2 regions of the Micromonospora peucetia genome follow, and region 2 is predicted to be linked to the other one. Evidence: riboswitches for the same ligand, from Rfam matches in the RefSeq annotation. Region 2 holds a riboswitch; the other holds the start of a gene.
What was found. Region 2 has a riboswitch for glycine ahead of gcvT (glycine cleavage system aminomethyltransferase GcvT). Riboswitches for the same ligand answer to the same signal wherever they lie in the genome.

Region 1: it holds a riboswitch for glycine, as region 2 does, so the genes downstream of both, gcvP (aminomethyl-transferring glycine dehydrogenase) here and gcvT (glycine cleavage system aminomethyltransferase GcvT) in region 2, are expected to answer to the same signal.

Annotation. Positions count from the first base shown of each region.
Region 1 is NZ_FMIC01000002.1:5,495,570-5,505,519, forward strand. It holds gene ftsR (transcriptional regulator FtsR) at 1-139, shown strand, start outside; gene GA0070608_RS24830 (bifunctional nuclease family protein) at 318-782, shown strand; gene GA0070608_RS24835 (MerR family transcriptional regulator) at 972-1,556, shown strand; gene GA0070608_RS24840 (nitric oxide synthase oxygenase) at 1,825-3,030, shown strand; gene GA0070608_RS24845 (globin domain-containing protein) at 3,034-4,257, shown strand; gene GA0070608_RS24850 (hypothetical protein) at 4,254-4,877, shown strand; gene GA0070608_RS24855 (NAD(P)H-binding protein) at 4,889-5,551, opposite strand; gene GA0070608_RS24860 (Sir2 family NAD-dependent protein deacetylase) at 5,665-6,531, shown strand; glycine riboswitch at 6,600-6,698, shown strand; gene gcvP (aminomethyl-transferring glycine dehydrogenase) at 6,773-9,631, shown strand; gene GA0070608_RS24870 (DUF5999 family protein) at 9,759-9,950, opposite strand, start outside.
Region 2 is NZ_FMIC01000002.1:5,685,929-5,695,878, forward strand. It holds gene GA0070608_RS25760 (FAD-dependent oxidoreductase) at 1-1,406, opposite strand, end outside; gene GA0070608_RS25765 (L-serine ammonia-lyase) at 1,451-2,821, opposite strand; gene GA0070608_RS25770 (proline dehydrogenase family protein) at 2,865-3,800, opposite strand; gene glyA (serine hydroxymethyltransferase) at 3,800-5,068, opposite strand; gene gcvH (glycine cleavage system protein GcvH) at 5,065-5,457, opposite strand; gene gcvT (glycine cleavage system aminomethyltransferase GcvT) at 5,489-6,616, opposite strand; glycine riboswitch at 6,661-6,754, opposite strand; glycine riboswitch at 6,755-6,847, opposite strand; gene GA0070608_RS25790 (collagenase) at 7,199-9,745, shown strand; gene GA0070608_RS25795 (FAD/NAD(P)-dependent oxidoreductase) at 9,824-9,950, opposite strand, start outside.

The sequences.
Region 1 (9,950 bases), 190 kb from region 2:
GCTGGCGCCGTTGGCGCGGCAGAGTGATCCGGCGGCGCGGGCGCGGGCGGCGGAGACGGCGCGGGAGTTGGTGGCGTTGTCTCAGCAGTTGCACGCGGCGTTGGTGCGGGTGGGGTTGCGGTCGACGTTGGGTCGGTGATCCGGCGGGGGGCCGTGCGGAAGGATCTTCCCCGGGAAGCGTGTCGTAGGCTTGCCGGGGTAACCCCTTTCTGGCGCGGTCGTGGTGCGGGTAGCGCATGGGACGGCCGTGTCGCGGTCCGTGTACCGTGCAGGGAAGGGCGCGGTGCGGCGTAGGTGACAACGACACGGAGGCGGCGGTGCGCGAGCTGAGCGTGGTCGGAGTTCGGGTGGAGCTGCCCAGCAACCAGCCGATCGTCCTGCTCAGGGAGGTCGAGGGGGACCGCTATCTGCCGATCTGGATCGGTGCGGTCGAGGCGACGGCGATCGCTTATGAGCAGCAGGGGGTCAAGCCGGCCCGGCCGCTGACCCATGATCTTCTGCGGGACGTGTTGGCGGCGTTGAAGGCGCCGTTGCAGGCGGTGGAGATCATCGAGTTGAAAGAGAACGTCTTCTACGCGGATCTGTTGCTGGGTGACGGGGTGCGGGTGTCGGCCCGGCCGAGTGATTCCATCGCGTTGGCGTTGCGGGTCGGTGCGCCGATTCGTTGTGCCGAGGAGGTCCTCAGCGAGGCGGGGATCGTGATCCCGGACGAGCAGGAGGACGAGGTGGAGAAGTTCCGCGAGTTCCTCGACCAGGTGCGTCCGGAGGACTTCGCCGGCTGATTCCAGCCCTTTCCGGGATGTCACGTGCGGTGACCGTCCCGATGCTGTGGGTGATCTTCGTTTGTCGTGGCGCGGCGTGTCGCGACGGTTCCTGCGGGGCAATTCCTGAAGGCGGCTATAGGGTTGCCGTGTCGAGGGGTGCGCGTCCCGGAAACGACGTGTCACCGCACTGGCGGGGAGGTTGTCCGGATGCACGAGTCGCGAGATCCTGATCCGGGTACGGAGCTGGACGAGCCGGGTGTGACGCCGTCGGGGTGGGCGACTGAGGGTGACGGTGCCGTCGGATATCGGGGTGTGACGGCCTGCCACGCGGTGGGGATCAGCTACCGCCAGTTGGACTACTGGGCGCGTACCGCGCTGGTGCTGCCGAGTGTGCGCGATGCGTCGGGTTCGGGCACGCATCGGTTGTATTCGTTCCGGGATCTGGTGGTCCTGAAGGTGGTGAAGCGCCTGCTGGACGCCGGGGTGTCGTTGCAGAACATCCGCAAGGCGATCGAGGCGCTGCGGTCCCGTGGGGTGGAGGATCTGGCGGGCATCACGTTGATCTCCGACGGTACGACCGTGTATGAGTGCCGGTCGCCGGAGGAGGTGGTCGACCTGTTGCAGGGTGGCCAGGGCGTGTTCGGCATCGCGATCGGTGGGGCGTTCAAGGAGATCCAGGGTTCCCTGTCGCACCTGCCGTCGGAGCCGGCGATGTCGGCTGAGCCGCCGGTGGTGGCGGATCCGGTGGGTGACGAGTTGGCGGCGCGTCGGGCGCGGCGTCGGGCGGGTTGATCCGTACGAGCGGAGTGTGGGTGTCCCCTTCCGATCTGTCAGCTTGTTGACATTCTTATCGATCATGTGAATCCTGTGCGGTGTTCCGCCGTGTTCCGCCGTGTTCCGCACGGATGTCGCCGTTCGTCGTGTACGGGCGGGGCTGCTGGCCGGGACGACGCCAGTTCTCGACGATCGGATTTGAACAACTGTGCAGACGGACCTGGATGCCGCTGCGGCGGCGGTTGCCCCAGTGCGTGCCGCAGGTGAGGGCGGGTCTGGGTGCCCGGTGACGCACTCTTCGGACTCGTATTCCCCGGACTCGCAGGCCCCGACGGCCGGGGACGTGGCGGTGGAGGCGGTGGAGTTCCTGCATCTGTTCCACGAGGAGCGGCGGCTGTCGGGTGTGGCCGCGCGGGTGGCGCAGGTGCGGGAGGAGATCGCGGTGACCGGTACGTACCGGCACACCGGCGAGGAGTTGGTTTACGGGGCGAAGGTGGCGTGGCGGCAGTCGGCGCGCTGCGTGGGACGGGTCCGGTGGGCGGGGTTGAAGGTCCGGGACCGCCGTGATGTGACGACGGTGGCGGGGATCGCGCAGGAGTTGGCGCGGCATCTGGCGTTGGCGGACAACGGCGGGCAGATCCGGTCGGTGATGACGGTGTTCGCGCCGGACCGGCCGCGGGTGGGTCCGCGGGCGCGGATCTGGAACGACCAGTTGATCCGCTACTGCGGGCATCGGGCGGACGACGGGTCGGTGCGGGGTGATCCGGCGCAGGTGGCGATGACGGACGCGGCGCGGGGTCTGGGATGGCATCCGCCGGTGGCGCCGGGGCGGTTCGATCTGCTGCCGTGGGTGGTCGAGACGGCGTACGAGGATCCGACGCTGGTGGAGGTGCCCCGCGATCTCGTACGGGAGGTGGCCCTGACGCATCCGGCGTACCCGTGGTTCGAGGAGTTGCGGTTGCGTTGGCACGCCCTGCCGGTGATCAGCAACATGCGGTTGCGGGTGGGTGGGGTGGACTACAGCTGTGCCCCGTTCAACGGGCACTACCTGAGTGACGAGATCGGCACCCGGAACATGGGTGACGGGGCCCGGTACGACCAGTTGTTGCCGGTGGCGCGGGGGTTGGGGTTGGACACCTCGCGGGAGGACACGCTGTGGCGGGAGCACGCGGTTCTGGTCATCAACCAGGCGGTGTTGCACTCGTTCCGTTTGGCGGGGGTGCGGATGTCGGATCCGCACACGGAGTCGGAGTTGTTCATGACGTTCTGCGCGCAGGAGGAGCGGGCGGGTCGGCCGGTGCACGGTGACTGGTCGTGGCTCAACGGCAGTGTGGGGTGGGCGGCGTTGCACGCGGTGCATCACCGCTACTACGACACCCGGGTGCCGAACCCCAACCTGTGGCAGACCGATCGTGTGTACGGTTCGGCGGGCGCTGCGCCGTTGACGCTGCGGCAGCGGCACGATGTGGCCCGTCTGCGGGAGGCTTACTGAGGCATGGATGTCGTGGCGTTGCGCCAGAGCTGGGCCCAGTTCTCGGTCGCCGGTGCAGAGGCGGCGAAGTATTTCTATGCGACGTTGTTTCTGATCGCGCCCGAGACGCGCGCGATGTTCCCGACGAACATGCAGTACCAGCAGGACAAGTTACTGGCGGCGTTGGGGCATATGGTCACCCACGTCGATGACGAGCGGGTGGTGACGGCGTTCGCACAGCGGTTGGGTGCCGATCATCGGCGGTTCCAGGGTGAGGACGGGCAGGGCCGGCCGGTGCCGTTGGCGCAGTGCCACTACGTCTGGGTCGGGCAGGCGTTGCTGGCGACGTTGGAGCGGTTCCTGGGTCCACGGTGGACGCCGGGGCTGCGGGACGAGTGGGCTGCGGCGTACGAGTTGGTGGCGCGGTTGATGCTCACCGGTGCGGCGGAGGCGGAGCAGACGTCGCCGCCGTACTGGGAGGCGGAGGTCCTGGCGGTGTGGCGGCGACGGGCCGACGTGTGTGTGTTCACGGTCCGTCCGAACTATCTGTGCGAGTACCTGCCGGGGCAGTCGCTGCCGGTGCAGGTGCCGCAGTTGCGGACGTGGCGGTATCTGTCGCCGGCGAACGCGCCGCGCACGGACGGGACGATCGAGTTCCATGTGCGGGCGGCGGGTCGGTTCTCCACGCATCTGGTCCGAAAGCTGCGTGAGGGTGACCGGGTGCTGCTGGGCTCGCCGGTGGGCACGGCGTTGTCGTCGTACGACCGGTCGCCGGATTTGCCGTTGCTGCTGGTGGCGGGGGGCACGGGGGTGGCGCCGCTGCGGGCGGTGGTGGAGGCGTTGCGGCGGGGGCCGGGTCGGGCGACGACGTTGGTGGTGGGGGGAAGGACCCCGGACGACCTGTACGACGACTGGGCGTTGCGGGAGTTGGTTTCGACCGCGCCGGGGCAGTCGTGGCAGCCTGGTGGGTGGCTGCGGTACGTCCCGACGGTGGAGTCGGGCTGGCAGTGGCAGGGGGCGGTGGGCACAGCCGGTGACACGGCGGTGCGGTTGGGTCCGTGGCGGGACACCGATGTGCTGGTGTGCGGCAGTCCGGAGATGACCAGGGCGACGGTTGCCATCCTGACGGTGTCGGGGGTGCCGCCGGAGCGGATCCTGGCGGAGAGTTTCCACCATTCCCTCTATCCCCCTCTGGCAGGTGCGGCTGTCGCCGCGCCGGACGACTTCAGTTGGACGGGTGCCCGATGAGCATCGATCACGGTGACCGGGTCGCCGATGCGCACGGTGAGTTGAGCCGGGCGGTGGGTGCGTTGGAGGCGCGCCGGTTCCGGGGTGGCTGGTGGTTGTCCGCCGACGAGGTCGCCGGCCTGGCCCGGTCGGCTGGCGAGCGGGCGGCGTTGCTGGACGGTGAGGTGGATCGGCTGCGGCGGGAGAATGAGGGCCTGGCGCGGCAGGTGGAGATGTTGCGTCACGGCGCGTTGCCCAGCACTGCCCCGCAGGGCCCGGACCCGATGATGATCGAGTTGGCGGTGCGGGCGCAGGACGAGGCGAACCGGACGATCGGTGAGGCCAGCGTGGAGGGCGCGGAGATCATCGCCGAGGCGCGGCGGCAGGCCGACGAGATCATCGCCGAGGCGCAGGCAGCGGCCGGGGGCGTCGGCCCGCAGGGGGCGCGGGGCGGGGAGTTGCCGCGGCAGGTACGGGAGTTGGAGGACCGGCACGCGGCGTTGGTGTCTGCGGTGGCGACGGCCCAACAGCATCTGGAACGGTGGCAGGTGTATCTGTCGGAGCAGTCGGAGCAGTTGCGGGCCGACGCGGCGGCGGCCGGGGCGGTCGGCGCGCAACTGCGCGCCGTGCTCGGCGGGTAGCGGCGCCGGGGTCAGCGCCGGTCGACGGCGGCGATGGCGTCGGCGATGGTGGTGTCGCCGTCGACGAGTTCCAGGATCCGGCCGGCGGTGCCCGGGTGGTAGAGCAGGGCGACCAGTACCCGGGCGACGTCGGTGCGGGTGACGGCGGCGCCCGCTGGGGCGTGCCGGGTGAGGGTGATGCGCCCGGTGGGCGGGTCGTCGGTGAGTCGGCCGGGGCGCAGGATCGTCCAGTCGAGGTCGCGGCCGGTCAGGTCGTCCTCGGCGGCTTTTTTCGCCCGCAGGTACGCGGCGAACACCTCGTCGGTGCCGGCGGGTGCTTCGCCCTCGACTCCCACGGACGACAGCAGCAGGTAGCGGCGGACGTCGGCGCGCTCGGCGGCGTCGGCGAGCAGGACGGCGGCGGCCCGGTCGACGGTGTCCTTGCGGGCGGCACCGCTGCCGGGGCCGGCGCCGGCGGCGAAGAGGACTGCGTCGGCGCCGTGGAGGTGGTCGGCGAGTTCGTCGACGCCGACGTGTTCGAGGTCGGCCACGACGGGGTGGGCGCCGGCGGCACGCAGCGCGGCGGCGTGGTCGGGGTTGCGGATCAGGCCGACGGCGGTGTCGCCACGTCCGGCGAGTTCGCGGTGGGTCAGCTGGGCGATCTTGCCGTGTCCTCCGGCGGTGACGACGCGCATACTGCCCAACCTAGCTGCCGCGCCGGTGCGGTGCGGACGGTCGGCGGCAGCCGTCGGTGTTCGCCGGTGGGCGGTGTTCGCCGTGGGGCGGTGGCCTGAGGCAGCATGGACGGGTGACGGAGACGGTCGACGCGGTGGCCCGCCTGGTGGCCGGCGGTGGTGTCGTGGTGTTGAGCGGGGCGGGCCTGTCCACCGAATCGGGCATCCCGGACTACCGGGGGCCCAGTGGCGTGGCGCGGCGGCACACCCCGATGACGTACCAGGTGTTCACGCGGGACGCGCAGGCGCGGCGGCGCTACTGGGCGCGTAGCCATCTGGGGTGGCGGGTGATCGCGCGGTCGGCCCCGAACGAGGGACACCGGGCGGTGGCGCGGCTGCAACGTGGCGGGCTGGTCGACGGGATCATCACGCAGAACGTGGACGGGCTGCACACCGCTGCGGGCAGCCCTCAGGTGGTGGAGTTGCACGGGCGTCTCGACGAGGTGGTGTGCCTGGGCTGCGGCAACCGGACGTCGCGGGAGGAGTTGGACCGGCGGCTGCGGGAGGCGAACCCGACGTTCGGCGCGCGGGTCACGGCGGTCAACCCGGACGGTGACGTGGATCTCGCCGACGACGAGGTGGCCGGGTTCCGTACGGTCGACTGCACGTTCTGCTGTGGCGGCATGCTGAAGCCGGACGTGGTGTTCTTCGGCGAGACGGTGCCGGCGCAGCGGGTGGCCCGCTGTTTCGGCCTGGTGGCGGGGGCGCGGCTGCTGCTGGTGCTGGGGTCGTCGTTGACGGTGCTGTCGGGTCGCCGGTTCGTGCTGCGCGCGGCGAAGCTGGGTATTCCGGTGGTGATCGTCAACCAGGGGCCGACCCGGGGCGACGGGTATGCGATGTTGACCGTCGACGCGCCGCTGGGCCGGCTGCTGCCGGCGCTGGCCGATCGGGCGGTCGGTGGGGGTGAGGTGCCGGTGGGGCTGATGGGCGTCGGCCGGTAGCGGCCCCGGCGTCGGGGGGTAGGACCTTCGGCGGGCGACCCGGCGCTGGTAGCGTTGACCATGCCGGTAGTACCCACGTGGGAGAGACCGCCCAGCAGCATCTCAGGCGGCGCCGAAGGGGCAAATCCTCCCCGGAACCTCTCAGGCAAAAGGACCTCGTGGGCAGGCACTGTGGAGCGCCTCGCGGGTGCGACAGAGGGGGAGGCCGACCTGTCGACCTCGCCCCACGGGAGCGCCGCCCATGACCACAGAGCAGTTCGCCGCCCGCCACATCGGTCCCGATCCGGACGACGAGCGCCGGATGTTGGAGATCGTCGGTTACGGCTCGATCGACGAGCTGATGGATGCGGCGATCCCCGAGGTGATCCGCTGGCACGGCACGCTGGATCTGCCGGAGCCGGCCAGCGAGCACGACGCCCTCGCCGAGCTGCGGGCCCTGGCGGCCCGTAACGCCGTCGCGGTGTCGATGATCGGTCTGGGTTACCACGGCACCCACACTCCGGCGGTGATCCGCCGCAACGTGCTGGAGGATCCGGCCTGGTATACGGCGTACACGCCGTACCAGCCGGAGATCAGCCAGGGCCGGCTGGAGGCGTTGCTGAACTTCCAGACCATGGTCACCGACCTGACCGGGCTGGCCACCGCGAACGCGTCGATGCTCGACGAGGGCACCGCGGCGGCCGAGGCGATGACCCTGGCCCGTCGGGCGTCGAAGAGCCGGAGTCCGGTGTACGTGGTCGACGCCGACACCCTGCCGCAGACCATCGCGGTGATCGCCAGCCGGGCCGAGCCGCTCGGTATCGACGTGCGGATCGTCGACGTCGAGCGCGACGAGTTGCCGGCGGAGTTCTTCGGTCTGCACCTGCAGTACCCGGGGGCGTCCGGGGCGGTGCGCGACCAGGCGGGTCTGGTCGCCGCGGCGCACGCCGTCGGGGCGCTGGTGACCGTCGCGGCGGACCTGCTGGCCCTGACGTTGCTGCGGGCGCCGGGGGAGGTCGGCGCCGACATCGCCGCCGGCACCACGCAGCGGTTCGGCGTACCGATGGGCTTCGGTGGGCCGCACGCCGGTTATCTGGCGGTACGGGCGGGGTTGGAGCGGATGCTGCCCGGCCGGCTGGTCGGGGTGTCGCGCGACGCGGACGGCAACCCGGCGTACCGGCTGGCGTTGCAGACCCGTGAGCAGCACATCCGGCGGGAGAAGGCGACCAGCAACATCTGCACCGCGCAGGTGCTGCTCGCCGTGATGGCCGGCATGTACGCCGTCTACCACGGTCCGGACGGGCTGCGGGAGATCGCCCGCCGTACCCATGACATGGCGGCCCGGTTGGCGGCGGCGCTGCGGGGTGTGGACGGCGTCGAGGTGGTCCACGACGCGTTCTTCGACACCGTCCTGGTGCGGGTTGCCGGTGGCGCCGAGGCGGTCGTCGCCGAGGCCGCCGCGCGGGGCGTGAACCTGCGGCTGGTCGACGCCGACCATGTGGGGGTGTCGTGCGACGAGACGACCACCCCCGCCCACCTGCGCAAGGTGCTCGACGCGTTCGGGGCCACGACCGGTGGGCGGCCGGTGGGTGTGGCGCCGGCGTGGTGGGACGCGCCGGTCGGGGGCGCGTTGCCGGCGGCGCTGGCCCGCACGTCGGATTTCCTCACCCACGTGGTGTTCCGCAGCCACCATTCGGAGACGGCGATGCTGCGCTACCTGCGGCGGTTGTCGGACTTCGACTACGCCCTGGACCGGGGAATGATTCCGCTCGGTTCGTGCACGATGAAGCTCAACGCCACCACCGAGATGGAGCCGGTGAGTTGGCCGGAGTTCGCCCACGTGCACCCGTTCGCGCCGGACGCGCAGACCACCGGCTACCGGGAGATGATCGCCCAGTTGGAGGGGTGGCTGGCGGAGGTGACCGGCTACGACGCGGTCAGCGTGCAGCCCAACGCCGGTTCGCAGGGTGAGTTGGCGGGTCTGCTGGCGATCCGCGCCTATCACCGGGACCGGGGTGAGGGGCACCGGGACGTGTGCCTGATCCCGTCGTCGGCGCACGGCACCAACGCGGCCAGCGCGGTGATGGCCGGCATGCGGGTCGTCGTGGTGGGCTGTGACGACGGGGGCAACGTCGACCTGGTGGACCTCGACGCGAAGATCGACAAGCATCGGGACGCCCTCGCGGCGATCATGGTGACGTATCCGTCGACGCACGGGGTGTACGAGACGGGCATCGCGTCGCTGTGCGCGAAGGTCCACGACGCCGGCGGTCAGGTGTACGTCGACGGGGCGAACCTCAACGCGCTGGTCGGGTTCGCCAAGCCGGGGAAGTTCGGGGCGGACGTGTCGCATCTGAACCTGCACAAGACGTTCTGCATTCCGCACGGCGGTGGCGGGCCGGGGGTGGGTCCGGTGGCGGTGCGGGCGCATCTGGCGCCGTTCCTGCCGGGCGATCCGCTGGGCGTGCACGTCGATGGCCGGCCGGCGATCTCGGCGGCGAAGTACGGGTCGGCGGGGATCCTGCCGATTCCGTGGGCGTACCTGCGGATGATGGGTGCGGCGGGGCTGGCCCGGGCCACCGGGGTGGCGGTGCTGGCGGCGAACTACGTGGCCGCGCGGCTGCGTGGGCACTTCCCGGTGCTGTACGCGGGCAACAAGGGCCTGGTGGCGCACGAGTGCATCCTGGACCTGCGGCCGTTGGCGAAGGCGACCGGGGTGAGCGTGGACGACGTGGCGAAGCGGTTGATCGACTACGGGTTCCACGCGCCGACGATGTCGTTCCCGGTGGCGGGGACGCTGATGGTGGAGCCCACCGAGAGCGAGGACCTGGCCGAGCTGGACCGGTTCTGCGACGCGATGATCGCCATCCGGGCGGAGATCGACGCGGTGGGGTCGGGGCAGTGGCCGGCCGGCGACAACCCTCTCGCCAACGCCCCGCACACGGCGGCGATGGTGTCGGCCGACGAGTGGGCGCACCCGTACCCGCGGTCGGTGGGCGCGTACCCGGGTGGGGTGGATCGGGCCGGGAAGTACTGGCCGCCGGTGCGGCGGGTCGACGGCGCGTACGGCGACCGGAACCTGGTGTGTTCCTGCCCGGCGCCGGAGGCGTTCGAGAGCTGACGTGGCGTGACGCCGGGGCGGGTCGTGGTGCCGCCCCGGCGGGTGCGCCGACCTGGGCGGGGGGTGTCCCGACCGGGGGACTAGCCTGGATCGACGCGGATAGAAGTGCGTTACGGAGCGTTACAGGTTAGGCGACGAGGGCGTGTCGGGCCGGGCCGCGGTGCGGGGCGATGCTGCTGCCGTCGGGGAGTAGTTCGCCGGTGTCCTCGAAGACGATGACACCGTTGCAGAGCAGGCTCCAGCCCTGTTCAGGGAAGCAGGCGAGGACTCGGGCGGCTTCCCGGTCGGTCATTTCGGCGGAGGGGCAGGTGGGTTGGTG
Region 2 (9,950 bases):
ACCTCGTTGAAGCGCCGCGCGGTCGGCACGTGCGTGACGGTCGCCGCGACGATCTGCCCGCTGACCCAGCTGGACAACCGGTAGCCGCGCGGGTAGGGCCCGTCGACGTGCGGCAACGCCAGGTCGGCGGAGGTCGACATCGACCAGGCGACGTCGACCACGACCTTCTGCAGGGCGAAGAACCGGCGGGCGGGCACGCCCAGGTCCGGGCCCGACCGCAGGTACGTCGACAGGCAGGCCGCGTGCAGGGCCGCCGCTGTCATCCCCTGCCCGTACACCGGGTTGAACGAGGCGACCGCGTCACCGACGCTGACGAGCCCGGCGGGGAACCGCTTCAGCCGGTGGAAGTCCCGCCGCCGGCTGTCGGCGTGGCGGTAGGTCCGGACGTCGCCGAGCATCTCGTTTCCGGCGACCTCGCCGAACTCGGGCGGAAACTGGTCTCGCAGCCGGCGTACGAAGTCGTCCGCGGTGCGCCCCGGACGGTTGTCGCCGTAGCCGGCCATCATGGCCATCCACCGGCCGTCCTCCACGGCGAAGAACGCGGCGCCGGCCACGTCCGACGACATTTTCGGAGTGTGCAGCGCCAGGACGATCGTGGCATCCGGATCCGTCTCACGGCGCTGGAACAGGGCCGTCGCGTAGTTGAGGTTCACGGTCATCCGCCGCATGACGGGCCGGTCCCAGCCGGCCTGCGCCAACCACTCGGAAAGCCGGCTCGATCGCCCCATGGCGTCCACCACGAGATCGCCGGACTCGACGCCGGGCGCCCCACCGGCGTCGCAGCGGACCCCGGTGGTCACGGCACCGTCGAACACGAGACCCGTGGCGCGGGCGGTGACCGTCTTGACGTTGGGCAGTCGCAGCACCCGCTGGCGGATCAGCCCCTCCAGCAGGGGCCGGGTGCCGGCCAGGCTGTCGGCGTCGTCGGGTACGACAACCTTGAGGCGTCCGTCGAGATAGTTCCGCCTGGCCGCGGGTGGAGCCCCGACCGCCCCTCGGGCCAGGGCCTGTTCACGGAATCCCGGGAACAGGTGCTCCAGCTGGAGGAGGCCGCCGGGCAGCAGCGCGTGCAGTTGGGTCCCCTGTGGCACGCCCGGCCGCTCGCCGGTCACCTGTGGATCGTCCCGGTCGATGATGACGACACTCTGCGCGTAGTCGGACAACACCCGGGCCGCCAGCAACCCGGCGACGCTGCCGCCGATCACGACGGCCCTGCCGACGACCGGGGACGCCTGGTCGGGTGGCCGCACCGCGTTCAGCGCGGCGAAGACCCGGGCCGGGGACGAGGACATCATGCTCTCCAAGGTGTACGAGGTGGGGTGCCTTCTCGCCTGCCTGCCAGCGACCGGCGCCCGGGCCGACCAGCGGGACGGACCGGTCGGCACGACGCCCGTCGATCGTCGCACGGCACCGGGCGTAACACGCCCCCCTGCTCCCCCTCGCGAGGCGATCAGCACTCGATCACGTTGACCGCGAGGCCCCCGCGTGCCGTCTCCTTGTACTTGACCTTCATGTCGGCGCCGGTCTCCCGCATCGTCTTGATCACCTTGTCGAGGGAGACCGCGTGCACCCCGTCGCCCCGCATCGCGAGCCGGGCCGCCGTGACCGCCTTGATGCTGGCCACCGCGTTGCGCTCGATGCAGGGGATCTGCACCAGCCCGCCGACCGGGTCACAGGTCAGCCCCAGGTTGTGCTCCATCCCGATCTCCGCCGCGTTCTCCACCTGGGCAGGCGTACCGCCGAGCGCCTCGGCGAGCCCGGCGGCAGCCATCGAGCAGGCCGAGCCCACCTCACCCTGGCAGCCGACCTCCGCGCCCGAGATGGAGGCGTTCTCCTTGAACAGCACCCCGATCGCCCCGGCCGTCAGCAGGAACCGCACCACCCCGTCCGGGGACGCCGACGGCACGAACCGGGTGTAGTAGTGCAGCACCGCCGGAATGATCCCGGCCGCCCCGTTGGTCGGCGCGGTGACGACCCGACCGCCGGCCGCGTTCTCCTCGTTCACGGCGAGGGCGAAGAGCGTCACCCAGTCCATCACCCGCAACGGATCGGCGCTGCCGGTGTCAGCCGCCAGGCTCCGCCGCAACTCCGCCGCGCGCCGCCGCACCCGCAGCCCACCGGGAAGCACCCCGTCCCGCTCGCAGCCCCGCCGCACGCACTCCCGCATCACCCGCCAGATCTCCAGCAGACCGGCCCGGATCTCCGCCTCGGTACGCCAGGACCGCTCGTTGGCCAGCATCACCTCGCTGATCGACAGCCCGGTCGCGGCGGTGATGTCCAGCAACTCGCCCCCGGTGCGGAACGGGTATCGGACCCGCGTGGTGTCCGGGGTGATCCGGTCGGCCCCCGCCGCCGCCTCGTCGACCACGAACCCGCCACCCACCGAGTAGTAGGTACGGCTGCGCAGTTCGACGCCGCTGTCGTCGTACGCGACGAAGGTCATCCCGTTCGGGTGGTACGGCAGCGACCGGCGCCGGTGCAGCACCAGATCCCGGTCCGGGTCGAAGTCGATCTCCTGAACCCCCAGCAGAGCCAACCGCCGCTCGGCACGCAGCCCGGCCACCCACGCGTCGACGGTGTCCGTGTCGACCGTCTCCGGGGCCTCACCGGCCAGCCCGAGCAGCACCGCCCGGTCGCTGCCGTGCCCGTACCCGGTCGCCCCCAACGAACCGAAGAGCTCCGCCCGGACCCGGCCGGTACCGGCCAGCACACCGTCGGCCTTGAGCCCCGTCACGAACGTCCGGGCGGCCCGCATCGGCCCGACGGTGTGCGAACTGGACGGCCCGATGCCCACGCTGAAGAGGTCGAAAACGCTGATCATGACCGCACTCCCTGTCGTGTCGGCCACCCGTGGCAGCCGTCTCTCAATTGGCCGAACCGGGCTTGAACGAGCGGGCCAGCAGGAGCAGGTTCGCCGGCTTCTCGGCGAGTCGACGCATGAAGTACGCGTACCAGTCACGGCCGTACGGGAGGTAGACGCGCGTCCGGTACCCGTTCGCCGCCAGCCGCAACTGCTCGTTCTCGCGGATCCCGTACAGCATCTGGAACTCGTAGTCCTCCGCGCCGCGCCCACCGTCGCGTGCCAGGCGCAGGGTGTACTCGATCAGCTTCGGGTCGTGGGTCGCGATCATCGGATACCCGTCCCCCTCCATCAGGATGCGCAGACACCGCCGGAACTCGTCGTCGACCTCGCGCTTGCTCACGAACGCCACCGAGGCGGGCTCCGCGTAGGCCCCCTTGACCAGGCGGACCCGGCTGCCCGCGTGTGCGAGTCGCCGGCAGTCGGCCGCCGTCCGCCGCAGGCACGCCTGCAACGCGACCCCGACCCACGGGAACTCCGTACGCAGCTCGTCGAGGATGGAGAGGGTCGCGTCGACGGTGGTGTGGTCCTCCATGTCGATCGTCACGGTCGAGCCCACGGCCGCGGCGGCGGCGCAGACGTCGTGGGTGAGCCGGGCGGCGTGGTCGTACCCGCCCGCCGGCAGCGACCCGCCGAGCGCCGAGATCTTGAGCGAGACCTCGGCGGCGGCGGCCAGGTCCGCGGCGTGCAGTGACGACAGCAGCGCGAGGTACGTGTCGCGAATGCCCTCGGCCTGTTCGAGGGTCGTCGTCCCCTCACCGAGGTGGTCGATGGTGACCCGCAGGCCCGTCCCGGTGAGCCGGCGGGCCACCGCGATCACCTCACGGTCCTGCTCACCGGCGACGAATCGGTGCACGATTCCCCGGGTCAGGGAGGACTGCGAGACAATTCCGCGCATTCGTTCGTTCTCTGCTGCCACGAGCAGAAGCTTGTTCGGCATCAGCGGGTCCATCCTGTGTGCAGCGGGTGCCGGTCGGCGAGGCGGTCGACCCGCGAGCGCAGCCCGTCGCCGGCTTCCGCCGTGGTCAACCCGGTGGCGATGATGTCGGCGACCTCGACGAAGTCGGCCTCGTCGAAGCCCCGGGTGGCCAGGCCCGGGGTGCCGATCCGCAACCCCGAGGTGACCATCGGCGGGCGGGGGTCGAACGGTACGGCGTTGCGGTTGACGGTGATACCGATCCCCTGGAGCAGCCGTTCCGCCTGGAGACCGTCCAGCTTCGCCGTGCGCAGGTCGACCAGTACCAGATGCACGTCGGTGCCCCCGCTGACGACCCGGACACCGGCGTCGTGCGCGTCGGCGGCGCCCAGGCGTCCGGCGACGATCCGCGCTCCGAGCAGGGCCCGTCGCTGCTGGTCCCGGAACTCGTCCCCGGCGGCGATGCGGAACGCCACCGCCTTGGCCGCCATCACATGCCCCAGGGGGCCGCCCTGTTGGCCGGGGAAGACCGCCGAGTCCAGTCGCCGGGCCAGTTCGGTGTCGGCGCTGAGAATGGCGCCACCACGCGGTCCGCCGAGCGTCTTGTGCGTGGTCAGGGTGACCACGTGGGCGTGCGGCACCGGGTCGGGGTGCAGCCCGGCGGCGACCAGCCCGGCGAAGTGCGCCATGTCGACGAGCAGGTACGCGCCGACCGCATCGGCGATCCGGCGGAACCGCGCGAAGTCGAGCACCCTCGGGTACGCCGACCAGCCCGCCACGATCATCTTTGGCCGGTGCTCGTGCGCCAGCCGCTCGACCTCGTCCATGTCGACCAGGAAGCTCCCGGCGTCCACCTGGTAGCCCACCGCCCGGTACAGCCGGCCCGAGTAGTTGATCCGCATCCCGTGGGTCAGGTGACCGCCGTGCGCGAGGTCGAGCCCCAGGATGGTGTCCCCGGGGTCGAGCAGGGCCGCCATCACGGCGGCGTTGGCCTGGGAGCCGGAGTGCGGCTGCACGTTGGCGTACGCGGCGCCGAAGAGTCGCCTCGCCCGCTCGATCGCCAGACGCTCGATGGTGTCGACGTGCTCGCAGCCGCCGTAGTACCGCCGGCCCGGGTAGCCCTCCGCGTACTTGTTGGTGAGGACCGAGCCCTGTGCCTCGAGGACCGCCCGGGGCGCGAAGTTCTCCGAGGCGATCATGCCGAGGGTCTGCCGCTGCCGGCGCAGCTCGGCGGTGATCGCCTCGGCGATCTCCGGGTCGGCGTCGATCAGCCCCTGGTCGTGGACGGTCATGACGCGCCTCCGTTGTCGGTCTCGGTGAGGTGGGCGCGGTACTCGTCGGCCGTCATCAGCGGCGGCACGTCGGTCAGCCGGACCCTGAACAGCCAGCCCTCGACGTACGGGTCCGCGCCGATCAGGCCCGGGTCGGCGACGACGGCCTCGTTGGTGGCGACGATCTCGCCGCTCACCGGCATGTACAGCTCGGCCACCGACTTGGTGGACTCCACCTCGCCGCAGACCTCGCCGGCGGCCAGGTGGGTGCCGGGTTCGGGCAGCTCGGCGTAGATGACGTCGCCGAGCGCCGCGGCGGCGAACGCGGTGATGCCCACCGTCGCCGGCTCGGCCGTGTCGTCGATCCACTCGTGGTTCGTGCTGTAGCGCAGACGCGCGGGAACATCCATGTCCATCACTCCTCGCAGCGGGTGACGCGGGTCAGCGCGCACGGCGGTAGAACGGCAGCCGGGTGATCTCCACCGGCTCGGTGTCTCCTCGGATGACGACGCCCAGTCGGGACCGTGCCCCGACGGCGTCGGGGTGGACCCGGGCCAACGCGACGGGCCGGTTCAGCACCGGTGACAGTGCGCCGCTGGTGACCACGCCGACGGGTTCCGCCGTGCCGCCGTCGGCCAGCGCGACCACCGGATGGCCGGTCCGTGGCACGCGCCGTCCGGTTCCGGTGAGTCCGACCAGGACGGTGGCGGCGCCGGTGTCCCGGCGTTCGGCCAGTGCGGCCCGGCCGACGAAGTCCCCCGGCTTGGTGAAGGACACGACCCGGCCCAGTCCCGCCTCGAAGGGGGTGACACCGCGGTGCAGTTCGAAGCCGTACAGCGGCATCCCGGCCTCGATGCGCAGCGTGTCCCGGCAGGCCAGCCCGGCCGGCGTCAGCCCGTACGCGGCGCCGGCGGCGATCAGCTCCCGCCAGGTGTCGACCGCGTCGGCGGCCCGGACGAAGAACTCGAATCCGTCCTCGCCGGTGTATCCGGTGCGGGCGACGACCGCTGGCCGCCCGCCGACGTCCAGGTCGGCGGCGGTGTAGTACCCGAGGCGGGTCGACTCCGCGCCGACCACTGCCTCCACCGTGTCGGCGGCACGGGGCCCCTGCACGGCGATGATGGCCCGCTCGGTGGTGTGGTCGGTGACGGTCGCCCCGGGTCCGGCGCAGCGGGCGCGCAGTTCGGCCAGCGCGGTGCCGGTGTTGACGGCGTTGGTCACCAGCAGGTACCGGTCGGCGGCGAGCCGGTAGGCGACCAGGTCGTCGAGCACGCCGCCGGTCTCGTCGCAGAGCATGGTGTAGCGGGCGCGGCCCACCGGCACCGCCGACAGGTGCCCGACCAGCGCGTGGTCCAGTGCCGCCGGGGCCTGCGGCCCGGACACCTCGAGTTGTCCCATGTGGCTGAGGTCGAACAGGCCGGCGCGTTCGCGTACCGCGCGGTGCTCGGCGGTTTCGCTGCCGTAGCGCAACGGCATCGCCCAACCGGCGAAACCGGTGAACCGGGCGCCGAGTTCGGCGTGCGCGGCGTGCAGGGGTGGGTGGAGCAGGGTCGTCGGACTCTGGTGCATGGAGGACTCCCTCGTCCCGACGCGGTCGCGTCGTACGGTCGGTTGCCTCCCGCTCTGTCATGGACCTGAGAGCTTCGCCGCCGGGTGGCGGTTTGCACCGTGGGTGAGACGACGGATCGTCTGCTTTCCAGAGTTCGCCTCATCCGAGCGGTAACGGGGCCTGAGAGTTTCTTGGGAGTTTGCTCCTTCGGCGCCCCGACGGAAGATCGGGGTCTCTCCCGCGCGGATTCGAACGGCGTCTATGTAGTTGTGGGTCGCTCGCAGACCCTAGGCGAGCGGGCGAGCGGGTGTCAATGGTCACAGAGAGTGGTCATAACGCAACACATATAGAGGATGAACAATCCTTTACATGATGTGTGATGTGTGCCATTGTACTGGCCACCTGCGGCACAATGTCCGACCCGGATCGAAGGAGATCTACGCCGCAGCGCCCTCCGAAGAGGAGTAGACCGTCCGTCAAGCCGTGCCTCACCTGCGGAAACCCCCTCCCAGGCCAGCCTCGGCCACGGACCGGTGGACGGCCACCCCCACACCCCCACTCTCCGGCGCCAGGCCGGAGCACCGAACGCCAGGAGGCGATCCGTGAGAACCAGGAAGACACGAAATCGAGGCGGCTGGGCCGCCGTACCGCTCGCACTGGTGCTGGCGCTGGGGCTGAGCCCGCTGGCCCCCTCCGGCGCCGCGAACGCGGCGCCACCGGCGCGGCCGACCGGCGCCGCCCCGGCCGACGCCGGTGTCGGCTCCGGCACCGCCGACAAACACGTCCGGCGGGCACCGCTGCCGCTGAGCGAGCGGGCCCCGCTCCCCTCGTCCCGCGAGGAACTGCGCCGCGACTACGACCAGCCCGACGACGCCAAGCGGCCCGCCTCCCCGTCGATGCGCGGCCTGGCCGCCGCACCCTGCGCGGTCGCCGACTTCACCAGCCGGACCGGCAGCGCCCTGGTGCAACAGATCAAGGCGTCCACCACCGACTGCGTGAACACCCTGTTCAGCCTCTCCGGGAGCGACGCCTACCAGGCCTTCCGCGAGGCGCAGATGGCCAGCGTGGCATACGGGCTGCGGGACAACGCCGGCTCCTACGACGGCACCAACAGCACGGGTACCGCCCAACTCGTGCTGTACCTGCGGGCCGGCTACTACGTGCACTGGAACTACCCGTCCACGGTGGGCTCGTACGGCCCCACGCTGCGCACCGCAATCCGCGCCGGCCTGGACACGTTCTTCGCCAACAGCCGCTCCGGCGACGTGAACGACGCCAACGGCGAGGTGTTGGCCGAGGCGGTCACGCTGATCGACAGCGCCGAGGAGAACGCCCGCTACCTGTACATGGTGAAGCGGCTACTGACCGGCTACAACAGCTCGTACGACTCGTCGTGGTGGATGCTGAACGCGGTCAACAACGTCTACATCGTGCTGTTCCGGGGCCACCAGGTGCCCGAGTTCGTCAGCACCGTCACCGCCGACCCGAGTGTGGTGGACACGCTGTACGCCTTCGCCACCGGCAAACGGGCCCTGCTCGGCACCGACCGGGGCTACCTGGTCTCCAACGCCGGCCGGGAACTGGGCCGGTTCCTCCAGCACACCGCGTTGCGGTCCAAGGTGCGACCGCTGGCCCGGGGCCTGCTCGACCTGAGCGCGATCACCGGCCCCACCGCCGCGCTCTGGGTCGGCGTCGCCGAGATGACCGACTACTACGACAAGGCCAACTGCGCCTACTTCGACACCTGCAACCTCCAGGCGCGGCTGGCCGCCGTGATCCTGCCGATCACCTACACCTGCGGCAGCACCATCCGCATCCGCGCCCAGCAGATGACCTCGGCCGAGCTGGACCGGTCCTGCACCAGCATGCGCAACCAGGACGCGTACTTCCACTCGGTGGTGGCGGACAACGGCCCGGTCGCCGACGACCGCAACACCACGCTCGAAGTGGTGGTCTTCGACTCCAGCACCGACTACCAGACGTACGGCGGGCCGATGTTCGGCATCGACACGAACAACGGCGGCATGTACCTCGAAGGCGACCCGGCCGTCGCCGGCAACCAGCCACGGTTCATCGCGTACGAGGCGGAGTGGCTGCGCCCCACCTTCGAAATCTGGAACCTCAACCACGAGTACACCCACTACCTCGACGGTCGCTTCAACATGTACGGCGACTTCACCGACAACATCGCCACCCCCACCATCTGGTGGATCGAGGGCTTCGCCGAGTACGTGTCGTACTCGTACCGCCAGTTGACCTACAGCGCCGCGATCACCGAGGCAGGAAAGAAGACCTACCCGCTGCGTACGCTCTTCGACACCACGTACAGCCACGACAGCACCCGCGTCTACCGGTGGGGCTACCTGGCGGTGCGGTACATGCTCCAGTCGCACCGCGGCGACGTCACCACGCTGCTCGGGCACTACCGTACGGGCAACTGGAACGCCGCCCGTACGCTGCTGACCAGCACCATCGGCAGCCGCTACGACACCACCTGGTATGCCTGGCTGGACGCCTGCGCGGCCGGCAACTGCGGCGGCGGCACCAACCCGCCCGCCAACCAGGCCCCGGTCGCCGCGTTCACGTTCACCACCAACGGGCTGACCGCCACCTTCACCGACCGGTCGACCGACGCCGACGGCAGCATCGCCTCCCGCTCCTGGAACTTCGGCGACGGCAGCACCTCGACGGCGACCAACCCCACCAGGACCTACCAGGCCGCCGGCACGTACCCGGTCACGCTGACCGTAACCGACGACAAGGGCGCCACCGCCAGGACCTCACAGAACGTCACCATCACCGGCGGCCCCGCCCCGCTGCCCGAGTGCACCGGCGGCGACGTCCGGACGCTGGGCCGCAACTGCCAGCGCGGCGGCATCCAGGCCACCGCCGGCAACCTCTACTACCTCTACCTGCACGTTCCGGCCGGCACCACCAGCCTGAGGATCACCTCCTCCGGTGGCACCGGCGACGCCGACCTGTACTACAGCCCCAGCAGCTGGGCCACCACGAGCTCGTACACCCAGCGGTCGGTCAACACCGGCAACGGTGAGACGATCACGATCAGCAACCCGGCCGCCGGCTACCACTACGTCAGCCTGCACGCCAAACAAGCTTTCAGCGGGGTCACCGTGAAGTCGGAGTACTGACGCCGGCCAATGCGCACCCACGGCGTCGTCGGTCACCCTGGTGACCGGCGACGCCGCCGGCGGTCCGGTCCTCGGCGGTCACTCGTCGGCGGCGAGCTCGCCGAGCGTGACCGGCTGCGCCAGCGGACGGGACGCGTACCCGGTCAGGTCCGCCACGCTCGGCTCCCGGCCCGCTTCCCGCGCCGCCAGGCAGGCGGCGGCGTAG